DNA from 3 places in the Escherichia sp. TC-EC600-tetX4 genome. Region 2 is predicted to be linked to each of the others. Evidence: predicted binding sites of a transcription regulator. Region 2 holds the regulator's gene; each other region holds the start of a gene.

Region 1 (4,108 bases), 420 kb from region 2:
ACGATGTGATGTACACCATCGGCGGTGCGCCAGAAGGCGTGATTTCTGCCTGTGCCGTTAAAGCATTAGGCGGGGATATGCAGGCCGAGCTGATTGACTTTTGCCAGGCTAAAGGGGATTACACGGAAAATCGGCAGATTGCAGAGCAGGAGCGCAAGCGTTGCAAGGCAATGGGCGTTGACGTTAACCGTGTGTACTCGCTCGATGAACTGGTGAGGGGGAACGATATCCTCTTTAGCGCTACGGGCGTGACGGGCGGTGAGCTGGTGAACGGTATCCAACAGACGGCGAATGGGGTGCGGACGCAGACATTACTGATCGGCGGCGCGGACCAAACGTGTAATATAATAGACTCCCTGCATTGATGGTGATCTATCGGAAGACCAATGGCGACGCTGACAGAAGATGATGTGCTTGAGCAACTGGATGCACAGGACAATTTATTTTCATTTATGAAAACTGCGCATACCATTTTGCTCCAGGGGATACGCCAGTTTCTGCCGTCGCTGTTTGTCGATAACGATGAAGAGATCGTGGAATATGCAGTGAAGCCGTTACTCGCCCAAAGCGGCCCGCTTGACGATATTGATGTTGCACTGCGTTTGATTTATGCGTTGGGGAAAATGGATAAATGGTTGTACGCCGATATCACGCATTTTTCCCAGTTCTGGCATTACCTGAACGAACAGGATGAAACGCCCGGATTTGCCGATGACATGACCTGGGATTTTATCAGCAACGTCAATAGCATAACCCGCAATGCGATGCTCTATGACGCGTTAAAAGCGATGAAGTTCGCTGATTTCTCCGTCTGGTCAGAGGCGCGTTTTAGCGGAATGGTCAAAACGGCGCTGACGCTGGCAGTAACGACCACCTTAAAGGAATTAACGCCGTGAAAATTGAATTAACGGTGAATGGGCTGAAGATACAGGCACAGTACCAGAACGAAGAGATTGAAAATGTACATAAACCGTTGCTGCACATGTTGGCGGCCTTACAGACGGTAAATCCGCAGCGGCGTACGGTGGTTTTTCTTTGCGCTCCGCCGGGGACGGGTAAATCAACCCTAACCACCTTCTGGGAATATCTCGCGCAACAAGACCCGGAACTGCCCGCTATTCAGACGCTCCCGATGGATGGTTTTCACCATTACAATAGCTGGCTGGATGCGCATCAATTGCGCCCCTTCAAAGGCGCACCAGAGACATTTGACGTTGCGAAACTGACGGAAAATCTGCGCCAGGTCGTGGAAGGGGATTGTACGTGGCCGCAGTACGATCGACAAAAGCATGATCCTGTTGAAGATGCGTTGCACGTTACCGCACCACTCGTCATCGTCGAAGGAAACTGGTTGTTACTGGATGATGAAAAGTGGCTGGAGTTGGCATCTTTCTGCGATTTTTCTATTTTTATTCATGCACCTGCTCAAATTCTGCGGGAGCGCTTGATTAGTCGTAAAATTGCGGGAGGATTAACGCGGCAAGTAGCCGAAGCATTTTATGCCCGCACCGATGGCCCCAATGTCGAGCGTGTGCTGATGAATAGCCGTCAGGCCAATCTGATAGTAGAGATGACTGAAGAAGGCCGGTATCACTTCACAAGCTGACAATTTATTCCAGTTATTGTAGGGTTATTATTACGCCAGCCTGGAATAAAGCTTCCCACAAAAGGGGATAAAAGTGTGATGTGAGTCAGATAAATGTCTTCTTCGGCTGGACAAACATTCCTTTTATTCCACGTTTCGCTTATCCTAGCTGAAGCGTTTCAGTCGATTAAATGTTCGACAATTAACCAATCAGTCGCAGTTTGCGACAGGTAAGGTTTCCCCGGACGATTTGCTGGATTACTCTGTCTGGCAAATTTGCTCAGGGAAAACCTTGCAGGAGATCTATGACCGTACGCGTAGCGATAAATGGCTTCGGTCGCATCGGGCGTAATGTGGTTCGTGCTTTGTATGAATCCGGACGCCGGGCGGAAATTACCGTGGTGGCAATCAACGAACTGGCGGATGCTGCGGGCATGGCGCATTTGTTGAAATATGACACCAGCCATGGCCGTTTTGCATGGGAAGTACGACAGGAACGCGATCAACTTTTTGTTGGTGATGACGCCATCCGCGTATTGCATGAACGTTCACTGCAATCGCTCCCCTGGCGTGAACTTGGCGTTGATGTAGTCCTCGACTGCACCGGCGTATATGGCTCCCGCGAGCATGGCGAAGCGCATATTGCCGCCGGGGCCAAAAAAGTGCTCTTTTCACATCCTGGCAGTAACGATCTCGACGCGACCGTTGTTTACGGCGTCAATCAGGATCAACTTCGTGCGGAACACCGCATCGTTTCTAACGCTTCCTGTACCACGAATTGCATAATTCCCGTCATCAAATTGTTAGATGATGCGTACGGTATTGAGTCCGGCACTGTGACCACAATTCACTCCGCCATGCACGATCAACAGGTTATTGATGCATACCATCCTGACCTGCGTCGCACCCGGGCAGCCAGCCAGTCGATCATTCCGGTCGATACTAAACTGGCCGCCGGTATCACACGATTTTTTCCGCAATTTAACGATCGCTTTGAAGCGATTGCGGTACGTGTGCCAACCATAAATGTGACGGCAATCGATTTAAGCGTGACGGTGAAGAAACCTGTAAAAGCCAATGAAGTCAACCTGTTGCTGCAAAAAGCAGCACAAGGTGCATTTCATGGTATAGTTGACTATACGGAATTGCCGTTGGTCTCTGTAGATTTTAACCACGATCCGCACAGTGCCATTGTCGATGGCACCCAAACCCGGGTCAGTGGCGCACACCTGATCAAAACGTTGGTCTGGTGCGATAACGAATGGGGCTTTGCTAACCGAATGCTCGACACGACGTTAGCTATGGCTACTGTTGCTTTCAGGTAAGACGCAAGCAGCGTCTGCAAAACTTTTAGAATCAACGAGAGGATTCACCATGTCTGTAATTAAGATGACCGATCTGGATCTTGCTGGGAAACGTGTATTTATCCGTGCGGATCTGAACGTACCAGTAAAAGACGGGAAAGTAACCAGCGACGCGCGTATCCGTGCTTCTCTGCCGACCATCGAACTGGCCCTGAAACAAGGCGCAAAAGTGATGGTAACTTCCCACCTGGGTCGTCCTACCGAAGGCGAGTACAACGAAGAATTCTCTCTGCTGCCGGTTGTTAACTACCTGAAAGACAAACTGTCTAACCCGGTTCGTCTGGTTAAAGATTACCTCGACGGCGTTGACGTTGCTGAAGGTGAACTGGTTGTTCTGGAAAACGTTCGCTTCAACAAAGGCGAGAAGAAAGACGACGAAACCCTGTCCAAAAAATACGCTGCACTGTGTGACGTGTTCGTAATGGACGCATTCGGTACTGCTCACCGCGCGCAGGCTTCTACTCACGGTATCGGTAAATTCGCTGACGTTGCGTGCGCAGGCCCGCTGCTGGCAGCTGAACTGGACGCGCTGGGTAAAGCACTGAAAGAACCTGCTCGCCCGATGGTGGCTATCGTTGGTGGTTCTAAAGTATCTACCAAACTGACCGTTCTGGACTCCCTGTCTAAAATCGCTGACCAGCTGATTGTTGGTGGTGGTATCGCTAACACCTTTATCGCGGCACAAGGCCACGATGTGGGTAAATCCCTGTACGAAGCTGACCTGGTTGACGAAGCTAAACGTCTGCTGACCACCTGCAACATCCCGGTTCCGTCTGATGTTCGCGTAGCAACCGAGTTCTCTGAAACTGCACCGGCTACCCTGAAATCTGTTAACGATGTGAAAGCTGACGAGCAGATCCTGGATATCGGTGATGCTTCCGCTCAGGAACTGGCTGAAATCCTGAAGAATGCGAAAACCATTCTGTGGAACGGTCCGGTTGGCGTGTTCGAATTCCCGAACTTCCGCAAAGGTACTGAAATCGTGGCTAACGCTATCGCAGACAGCGAAGCGTTCTCCATCGCTGGCGGCGGCGACACTCTGGCAGCAATCGACCTGTTCGGCATTGCTGACAAAATCTCCTACATCTCCACTGGCGGCGGCGCATTCCTCGAATTCGTGGAAGGTAAAGTACTGCCTGCAGTAGCGATGCTCGAAGAG
Region 2 (4,108 bases):
ATGGTGCTGAATGCCGGACCGGATGTGATGCGTTTTGCACCGTCGCTGGTGGTGGAAGATGCGGATATCGATGAAGGGATGCAACGTTTCGCCCACGCGGTGGCGAAGGTGGTTGGGGCGTAAATACGAAGCATCAGGCAAAAGATGTCGGATGCGGCGTGAATGCCTTATCCGATGGTTTAGCCTGCATTACGCCTTCGAATCCCGCAACTTGCGACTCAGCCAAATCCCGTGATGCGGTCGCTGACGCCATGCCATCGACGAAATGGTGTGCATGGTGTTCAGATGACCAATAACCCGCTGTAAATGCTGCTCCAGCGTACCTGCCGCGCCTTCGTGCGGCTGCATCTCCGGCGCATCCATGATATTGGCATCGCCAGAACTACCCGGTTCGTCATACTCCAGTCGCTGCTGACAACGCTGAATGGCGATTTCACAAGACTGTAAATACTCTTGTGCCAGTTCAGGTGGCAATGCCCGGTGTTCCCGCGCCAGCGTGGTCATGGCATTAATATGCTCAACAATAAACTGGCTGTGCGTTACCCACAGTTTCATATCTGCCAGATAATGGCTGTTAAACGCCGGTTCCTGCATCGCCTGATTCAATGAGTTATACAGAGTGTTATGTGCCTGATTTACCCGCATTCGCTGCCAGGCCAGTGGCGTAGGTTGCGGATCCTCGCTAAGAATCAAGCGAATCGCTTCCTGATAGGCTTCTAAAGCATCATGGGCGTTTTTACGCAATAACCCGCTCTGCCACTGCGGCCACAGCCAGACAGTACCGCCGAAAGCAATTAAACAACCAATAATGGTATCGATAAGACGCGGAAGGATGTATTGCTCGCCGTTCAACCACAATAGTTGCAGGGTATACACTGCGGTAATAGTAAAACCGACCGTCGCCCAGCCGTAGTTTTTGCGCAATATCAGGTAGCTGGCGAGGGTGGTAATCAGCATCAACGTCAGGGTGTAACCTTCGGGAATTTTAAAGTGCAGCGCCACGCCCGCAATGATTAACCCGACCACGGTTCCCACGGAGCGATTCACAATCCTCAGACGGGTTGCGCCATAGCCATTTTGTGTCACCAGCAATACCGTCATCAGGATCCAGTACGACTTCGGCAGATGCAGCGCGGTGCCCATCAGGCTGGCAACGCTTAACATCACACTGAGTCGTCCGGCATTGCGTAGCGCCGGAGACTTTAGTGACAGATAACTTTTCAGCGCCGGAAGTAATGGCATTCGCCGCTGTTTATCGGCCAGTAAGTCACGGGCATAGAGCGGTTTTTGGGTGCGCAGCACGCGGGCGATGCGGCTGAAATGCCAGTAGCAGAATTGCCCAACCGGATTATCCGGATGCTGGCGGGCGATTTTTTCCAGTGCGCCAATTTGCTTTTCCATCGTAAAACGCGTTGGCAGGCGATGGTAAAGAATGTCATCAGCCAGCACGCGCAGGCGAGCGGCGACGGTTTGCGCATTCCAGCGGATAACTTCTTCCGCATGGCTACGCTCGACCAGCTTTTGCACCTCTTCCGGCTGATGCAAACTGACCGAAATATGTTCCTGTAAATCCAGCGCCTCCTGGAAAATACGCAGCATCCGCTTGTAGTCAGTATTATTTTGCGCGGAAAGCATATGCATTTGCTGATAGCACTGGGTAATTAGATCGACCGCTTTTTGCTGGCGCACCAGCAGCGGCGGCAGCGCTTTTTCAGGGTCGGTGTGCTGGGTAAGCAGGCTGTATTTGGCTTCACAATAATCTGCCAGTTCACGGTACAGCAGACTTAGTGACTCGCGCAGCGGTTGTTCGCGCCAGATCCAGAACCAAAACCAGTTAAACAATCCGTACCAGAGAGTGCCCAACGCATAGATGAGCAACGGTTCCCAGACCGGCATGTATCCCGCCAAACTGAGGGTAAAAATGGCGGCGAGCAGCGATGCAGGAAGCAATTTTGCGTGCAATGGCCCCAGCTCAGCAGTGACGCCAAGTACCAGCGTTAATCCGGTCAGCAAAAAGGGCAGGGGAACATCTTTTGCCAGTAGTAGCTGTGTCAGCAAGCTACAGGTGGCAAACAGCGACGCACCAATGATTAAGCGTTTGAAAAAACGTTTATGAGGCGTATCAAGGCCCGCAATATTGCAACAGGCAGGAACGAGGGAGAAGAGCAGACCGAATCGTAATTCGCCAAGCATTAACCCAACGGCCACGGGCAAACATAGCACCAGCGTTTGTCGAAGTGCATAGTTGATATCGGGGTGATAAATCAGTCTGCGCCACATCGGGGGAAACAAAATGGCGCGCTACCAGGTAACGCGCCACTCCGACGGGATTAACGAGTGCCGTAAACGACGATGGTTTTACCGTGTGCGGAGATCAGGTTCTGATCTTCCAGCATCTTCAGAATGCGTCCCACGGTTTCACGAGAACAGCCGACAATCTGACCAATTTCCTGACGGGTAATTTTGATTTGCATACCGTCCGGGTGAGTCATAGCGTCTGGTTGTTTTGCCAGATTCAGCAGAGTCTGTGCAATGCGGCCCGTCACGTCGAGGAACGCCAGGTTGCCCACTTTCTCTGAAGTGACTTGCAGACGACGCGCCATCTGTGCAGACAAACGCATCAGAATGTCCGGGTTTACCTGAATCAATTGGCGAAATTTTTTGTACGAAATTTCAGCCACTTCACAGGCGGTTTTCGCACGTACCCATGCGCTACGTTCCTGGCCCTCTTCAAACAGGCCCAGTTCGCCAATAAAATCACCCTGATTCAGATAGGAGAGGATCATTTCTTTACCCTCTTCGTCTTTGATCAGCACTGCCACAGAGCCTTTAACGATGTAGTACAGCGTTTCCGCTTTTTCACCCTGGTGAATAAGCGTGCTCTTGGATGGGTACTTATGAATGTGGCAATGAGACAAGAACCATTCGAGAGTCGGGTCTGTTTGCGGTTTGCCAAGCACCATGCGCGGTTATCCTCTGTTATAAGCTTTCTCCAGAGCCAGATAACGCCGCTGTCTCTGGATTGCCGAAATATGCTTCCCGCTACCTGGGAAGGGGCTATCAACTGTACTGCACGGTAATGTGACGTCCTTTGCATACATGCAGTACATCAATGTATTACTGTAGCATCCTGACTGTTTTAGCATAGCTTTCGCTTTGTGTCTCCTGGTGTCTCGCTTCAGCATGACCCAGGTCGCCTTCCGTTGCGCGATTTGGTTAGTACGCGTACTCTGTCAGGAAAATTGACGCAGTGGAGTAGCAAAAATGCAAGCGCGAGTGAAGTGGGTCGAAGGGTTAACTTTTCTGGGCGAATCCGCCTCTGGTCATCAGATTTTAATGGACGGCAACTCAGGCGATAAAGCACCAAGTCCGATGGAAATGGTGTTGATGGCGGCGGGTGGTTGCAGTGCCATCGATGTGGTTTCGATCCTGCAAAAAGGGCGTCAGGATGTGGTCGATTGTGAAGTAAAATTGACCTCTGAACGCCGCGAAGAGGCACCACGCCTGTTTACGCACATTAATCTGCATTTTATCGTCACCGGTCGCGACCTGAAAGACGCAGCGGTTGCGCGTGCGGTTGATCTCTCTGCCGAGAAATATTGTTCAGTGGCGTTGATGCTGGAAAAAGCGGTGAATATTACTCACTCGTATGAAGTGGTTGCCGCGTGACTTAACTATCCCGTTGTGAAGCCGGATAGTATTTTATCCGGCGTAATAGCAGAGTTACTCGATTTTCTTTCCTTCCATCAATCGTTGCACCAGCGGCAGCATAATTAATTCCATTGCCAGACCCATTTTGCCGCCCGGTACCACTAACGTATTGATGTGGGAAATGAATGAGCCTTGCAACATCGCCAGCAGCCAGGGGAAATCGATCCCTTCCAGATTACGAAAATGGATCACCACAAAGCTTTCATCGAGCGACGGGATACCTTTTGCCGCGAACGGGTTTGAAGTGTCGACGGTGGGAACGCGCTGGAAGTTAAGATGGGTGCGGGAAAACTGCGGTGTGATGTAGTTGATATAGTCTTCCATTGAACGCACTACTGAGTCCATCACTGCTTCTCGTGAGTGCCCGCGCTCGCTGGTGTCGCGGATCAGTTTTTGA
Region 3 (4,108 bases), 1.0 Mb from region 2:
GTCGATGGTGATAACGGCAATGTTGTCCAGACGAACATTAAGGGTAAACGCTGATGTCATTTCCATTATTCCGCCTCCAGAACCATTGCCGCGCCAAGCCCACCGGCAGCACAGGCGGTAACTAAACCAAATCCACCGCCGCGACGGCGAAGTTCATGCAATGTCTGGGTAATCATCCGCGCGCCGGTCGCCGCGAAGGGATGCCCGTAAGCAATCGAACCGCCAAGCACGTTAAATTTGCTATCGTCCACTTCGCCAGTGGCATGTGCACGCCCCAGTGCTTCACGAGCAAAACGTTCACTACCCAGCAACTGAATATTCGCCAGCGTCTGAGCTGCAAAGGCTTCGTGCATATCGATCAATGTCAGATCGCTCATCGTCAAACCGGCACGCTCCAGCGCCAGCGGTGTTGACCAGGCTGGACCGAGCAACATGTCCTGCCAGACATCAATCGCAGTAAATGCGTAGCTGCGCAGATACCCCAGCGGCACCAGCCCTAATTCTTTCGCCCGGGATTCAGTCATCAGGATCACCGCTGCCGCGCCATCGGTCAGCGGCGTACTGTTTGCCGCCGTTACCGTTCCGTGTTTGCGATCAAACGCCGGGCGCAGCTTTGCGTAATCGGCAAGCGAGGAATTACCGCGAATATTGTTGTCTTCGACAAGCGGTTGTTTATAAGGAGGGATAAAGGCAGTCATCACCTCTTCTTTGAGTTTTCCGTCTGACCATGCCTGAGCGGCACGCTGATGCGAACGGTGCGCTAATGCATCTTGCTGTTCTCGGGTGATGCCGTAGGTTTTCGCCATTTGCTCTGCGGTGTCGCCCATCCGCAAGCCGGTAGAATATTCTGCTACCGCAGGTGGTACGGGCATTAAGTCGCGCAAACGCAGGCGAGAGAAGAGTTTCAGTCGCTGGCTCATGGTACGAGCTTTGTTGACATCAACCAGCACGCGCGCCAGTTTTTTACTGACGCCAATTGGCAATACCGAAGAGGAATCTGCCCCACCGGCAATCCCCGCTCGAATAGTTCCCGCCATCAGGCTTTCTGCGACGTTTGCAACTGCCTGGAAACTGGTAGCGCAAGCGCGGCTGACGCTGTAAGCATCGGTATGTACATTCATTCCCGTACCGAGAACAATTTCACGCGCAATGTTGGGGGCTTCAGGCATTTGTACGACCTGACCAAAGACCAGTTGTTCAATCACTTCGGCGGGGATCTCGCTGCGTGCCAGCAGTTCGCCTACCACCATCTTCCCTAAATCAACCGCGGGAATGCCATGAAAAGCCGTCGCCTGACGGGCAAAAGGCGTACGTAAACCGCTAACAATGGCGATACGATCGCCCTGGCGGGTAACCAGCGGTAAAACCTGACCCATAACACTCCCCTGTAAAAAAATAAATAAAGTGGTCTGACCTGATCATAGTCTTAACCATTTTTTTACATTTAGCCAAGTGGAGAAAAGGGAAAGTGGGAGCTATGACACAGAGAGAAAAGAAGAAGAGAAAAGAAAACGCCCCTGCCAGCAACTGACAGGGGCGTACGTACCCGAGAGGAATTAACGCAGACCCAGCTGGAAAATCAGCATTTCAGCTTCGCAGGCAAAAGTGAAATCGATATCCAGGCGCACACCGTCAGACTCTTCAGTGAAAGTCGGGGTGATTTTGCAAGGTTCAGATTCCACGCTACGGGCTTTTTCAGTCAGCGCCGCCAGCGTTTGCTCTGCTTCTGCGCGGTTTGCAAACACGCGGCTGTAAGACGCGGTGCAGTCGGAGTTGTCCATAATGGTGCCAACATCCATACAGCAGCAAACCGGGGTTTCATCAGCACTACATTTACTCATCGTTGATTTCCTCTGTATGTGCACCCAAGGTGCCAGATAAACGTTGTGGATATTTTACGCTTCCGGAAAGTGCTGCTCCAGTTGTTAATTCTGCAAAATCGGATAAGTGACCGAAATCACACTTAAAAATGATCTAAAACAAAATTCACCCGAATCCATGAGTGCGCCACCTCCAAATTTTGCCAGCTGGATCGCGTTTCTTAGATCATATTTGAAAAAAGATAGAAACATACTTGCAACATTCCAGCTGGTCCGACCTATACTCTCGCCACTGGTCTGATTTCTAAGATGTACCTCAGACCCTACACTTCGCGCTCCTGTTACAGCACGTAACATAGTTTGTATAAAAATAAATCATTGAGGTTATGGTCATGAGCCAGAAAACCCTGTTTACAAAGTCTGCTCTCGCAGTCGCAGTGGCACTTATCTCCACCCAGGCCTGGTCGGCAGGCTTTCAGTTAAACGAATTTTCTTCCTCTGGCCTGGGCCGGGCTTATTCAGGGGAAGGCGCAATTGCCGATGATGCAGGTAACGTCAGCCGTAACCCCGCATTGATTACTATGTTTGACCGCCCGACATTTTCTGCGGGTGCGGTTTATATTGACCCGGATGTAAATATCAGCGGAACGTCTCCATCTGGTCGTAGCCTGAAAGCCGATAACATCGCGCCTACGGCATGGGTTCCGAACATGCACTTTGTTGCACCGATTAACGACCAATTTGGTTGGGGCGCTTCTATTACCTCTAACTATGGTCTGGCTACAGAGTTTAACGATACTTATGCAGGCGGCTCTGTCGGGGGTACAACCGACCTTGAAACCATGAACCTGAACTTAAGCGGTGCGTATCGCTTAAATAATGCATGGAGCTTTGGTCTTGGTTTCAACGCCGTCTACGCTCGCGCGAAAATTGAACGTTTCGCAGGCGATCTGGGGCAGTTGGTTGCTGGCCAAATTATGCAATCTCCTGCTGGCCAAACTCAGCAAGGGCAAGCATTGGCAGCTACCGCCAACGGTATTGACAGTAATACCAAAATCGCTCATCTGAACGGTAACCAGTGGGGCTTTGGCTGGAACGCCGGAATCCTGTATGAACTGGATAAAAATAACCGCTATGCACTGACCTACCGTTCTGAAGTGAAAATTGACTTCAAAGGTAACTACAGCAGCGATCTTAATCGTGCGTTTAATAACTACGGTTTGCCAATTCCTACCGCGACAGGTGGCGCAACGCAATCGGGTTATCTGACGCTGAACCTGCCTGAAATGTGGGAAGTGTCAGGTTATAACCGTGTTGATCCACAGTGGGCGATTCACTATAGCCTGGCTTACACCAGCTGGAGTCAGTTCCAGCAGCTGAAAGCGACCTCAACCAGTGGCGACACGCTGTTCCAGAAACATGAAGGCTTTAAAGATGCTTACCGCATCGCGTTGGGTACCACTTATTACTACGATGATAACTGGACCTTCCGTACCGGTATCGCCTTTGATGACAGCCCAGTTCCTGCACAGAATCGTTCTATCTCCATTCCGGACCAGGACCGTTTCTGGCTGAGTGCAGGTACGACTTACGCATTTAATAAAGATGCTTCAGTCGACGTTGGTGTTTCTTATATGCACGGTCAGAGCGTGAAAATTAACGAAGGCCCATACCAGTTCGAGTCTGAAGGTAAAGCCTGGCTGTTCGGTACTAACTTTAACTACGCGTTCTGATAACGCGTTCGCCTGGATAAAGTCACCTGCATAGCAGGTGACTTTAACTCCCCCACTTCACCGAAAGTAGTGTCCTCATTGCTTACCTCCTGAGTTTTGCAAACAGCCTGTTGGCAGCTTGCCCTTTCAAATCAATAAGCGGTATCCACAGACAAACCTGAAGGGAAAGGCATATTTTCAGGCGTTCTGCTCGTCCTTCTCAAAGAGTTTACTTTTCTGCATTTCCAGGATACTCCCCCCCCCTGGCTATTGTGCGCTCATACACTCAAATTAAAGATAGGTTCTAAATAAATGAGCGTTTTTTGATAGTCTATTTCATTAGGTAATATATATTTGTAACAAATCAATCAAAATGGAATAAAATCATGCTACCATCTATTTCAATCAACAATACCAGCGCAGCTTACCCAGAATCCATCAATGAAAATAACAATGATGAAGTTAATGGATTAGTACAAGAGTTCAAAAACCTTTTTAATGGTAAGGAAGGAATAAGCACCTGTATTAAACATCTACTTGAGCTTATAAAAAACGCCATACGAGTAAACGACGATC

Evidence for each region. Region 2 encodes CRP, which controls carbon source genes, mostly activating them, when cyclic AMP is high. Its sites were predicted from a motif close to ATGTGANNNNNNTCACAT; they were not measured.
Region 1: a site for CRP is predicted at 1,680-1,697, ahead of epd (erythrose-4-phosphate dehydrogenase). Genes of this name have one in related genera too.
Region 3: a site for CRP is predicted at 1,946-1,963, ahead of KXD89_RS06835 (YfcZ/YiiS family protein). Genes of this name have one in related genera too.

Annotation. Positions count from the first base shown of each region.
Region 1 is NZ_CP079924.1:810,187-814,294, forward strand. Features, by position in the region: gene glpX (class II fructose-bisphosphatase) at 1-365, shown strand, start outside; gene fumE (fumarase E) at 387-896, shown strand; gene KXD89_RS03930 (nucleoside/nucleotide kinase family protein) at 893-1,606, shown strand; gene epd (erythrose-4-phosphate dehydrogenase) at 1,891-2,910, shown strand; gene pgk (phosphoglycerate kinase) at 2,960-4,108, shown strand, end outside.
Region 2 is NZ_CP079924.1:394,650-398,757, forward strand. Features, by position in the region: gene argD (bifunctional acetylornithine/succinyldiaminopimelate transaminase) at 1-123, shown strand, start outside; gene KXD89_RS01795 (YccS/YhfK family putative transporter) at 190-2,280, opposite strand; gene crp (cAMP-activated global transcriptional regulator CRP) at 2,331-2,963, opposite strand; gene KXD89_RS01805 (OsmC family protein) at 3,265-3,669, shown strand; gene KXD89_RS01810 (phosphoribulokinase) at 3,724-4,108, opposite strand, start outside.
Region 3 is NZ_CP079924.1:1,416,947-1,421,054, reverse strand. Features, by position in the region: gene fadJ (fatty acid oxidation complex subunit alpha FadJ) at 1-66, opposite strand, end outside; gene fadI (acetyl-CoA C-acyltransferase FadI) at 66-1,376, opposite strand; gene KXD89_RS06835 (YfcZ/YiiS family protein) at 1,557-1,841, opposite strand; gene fadL (long-chain fatty acid transporter FadL) at 2,213-3,553, shown strand; gene yfdF (protein YfdF) at 3,919-4,108, shown strand, end outside.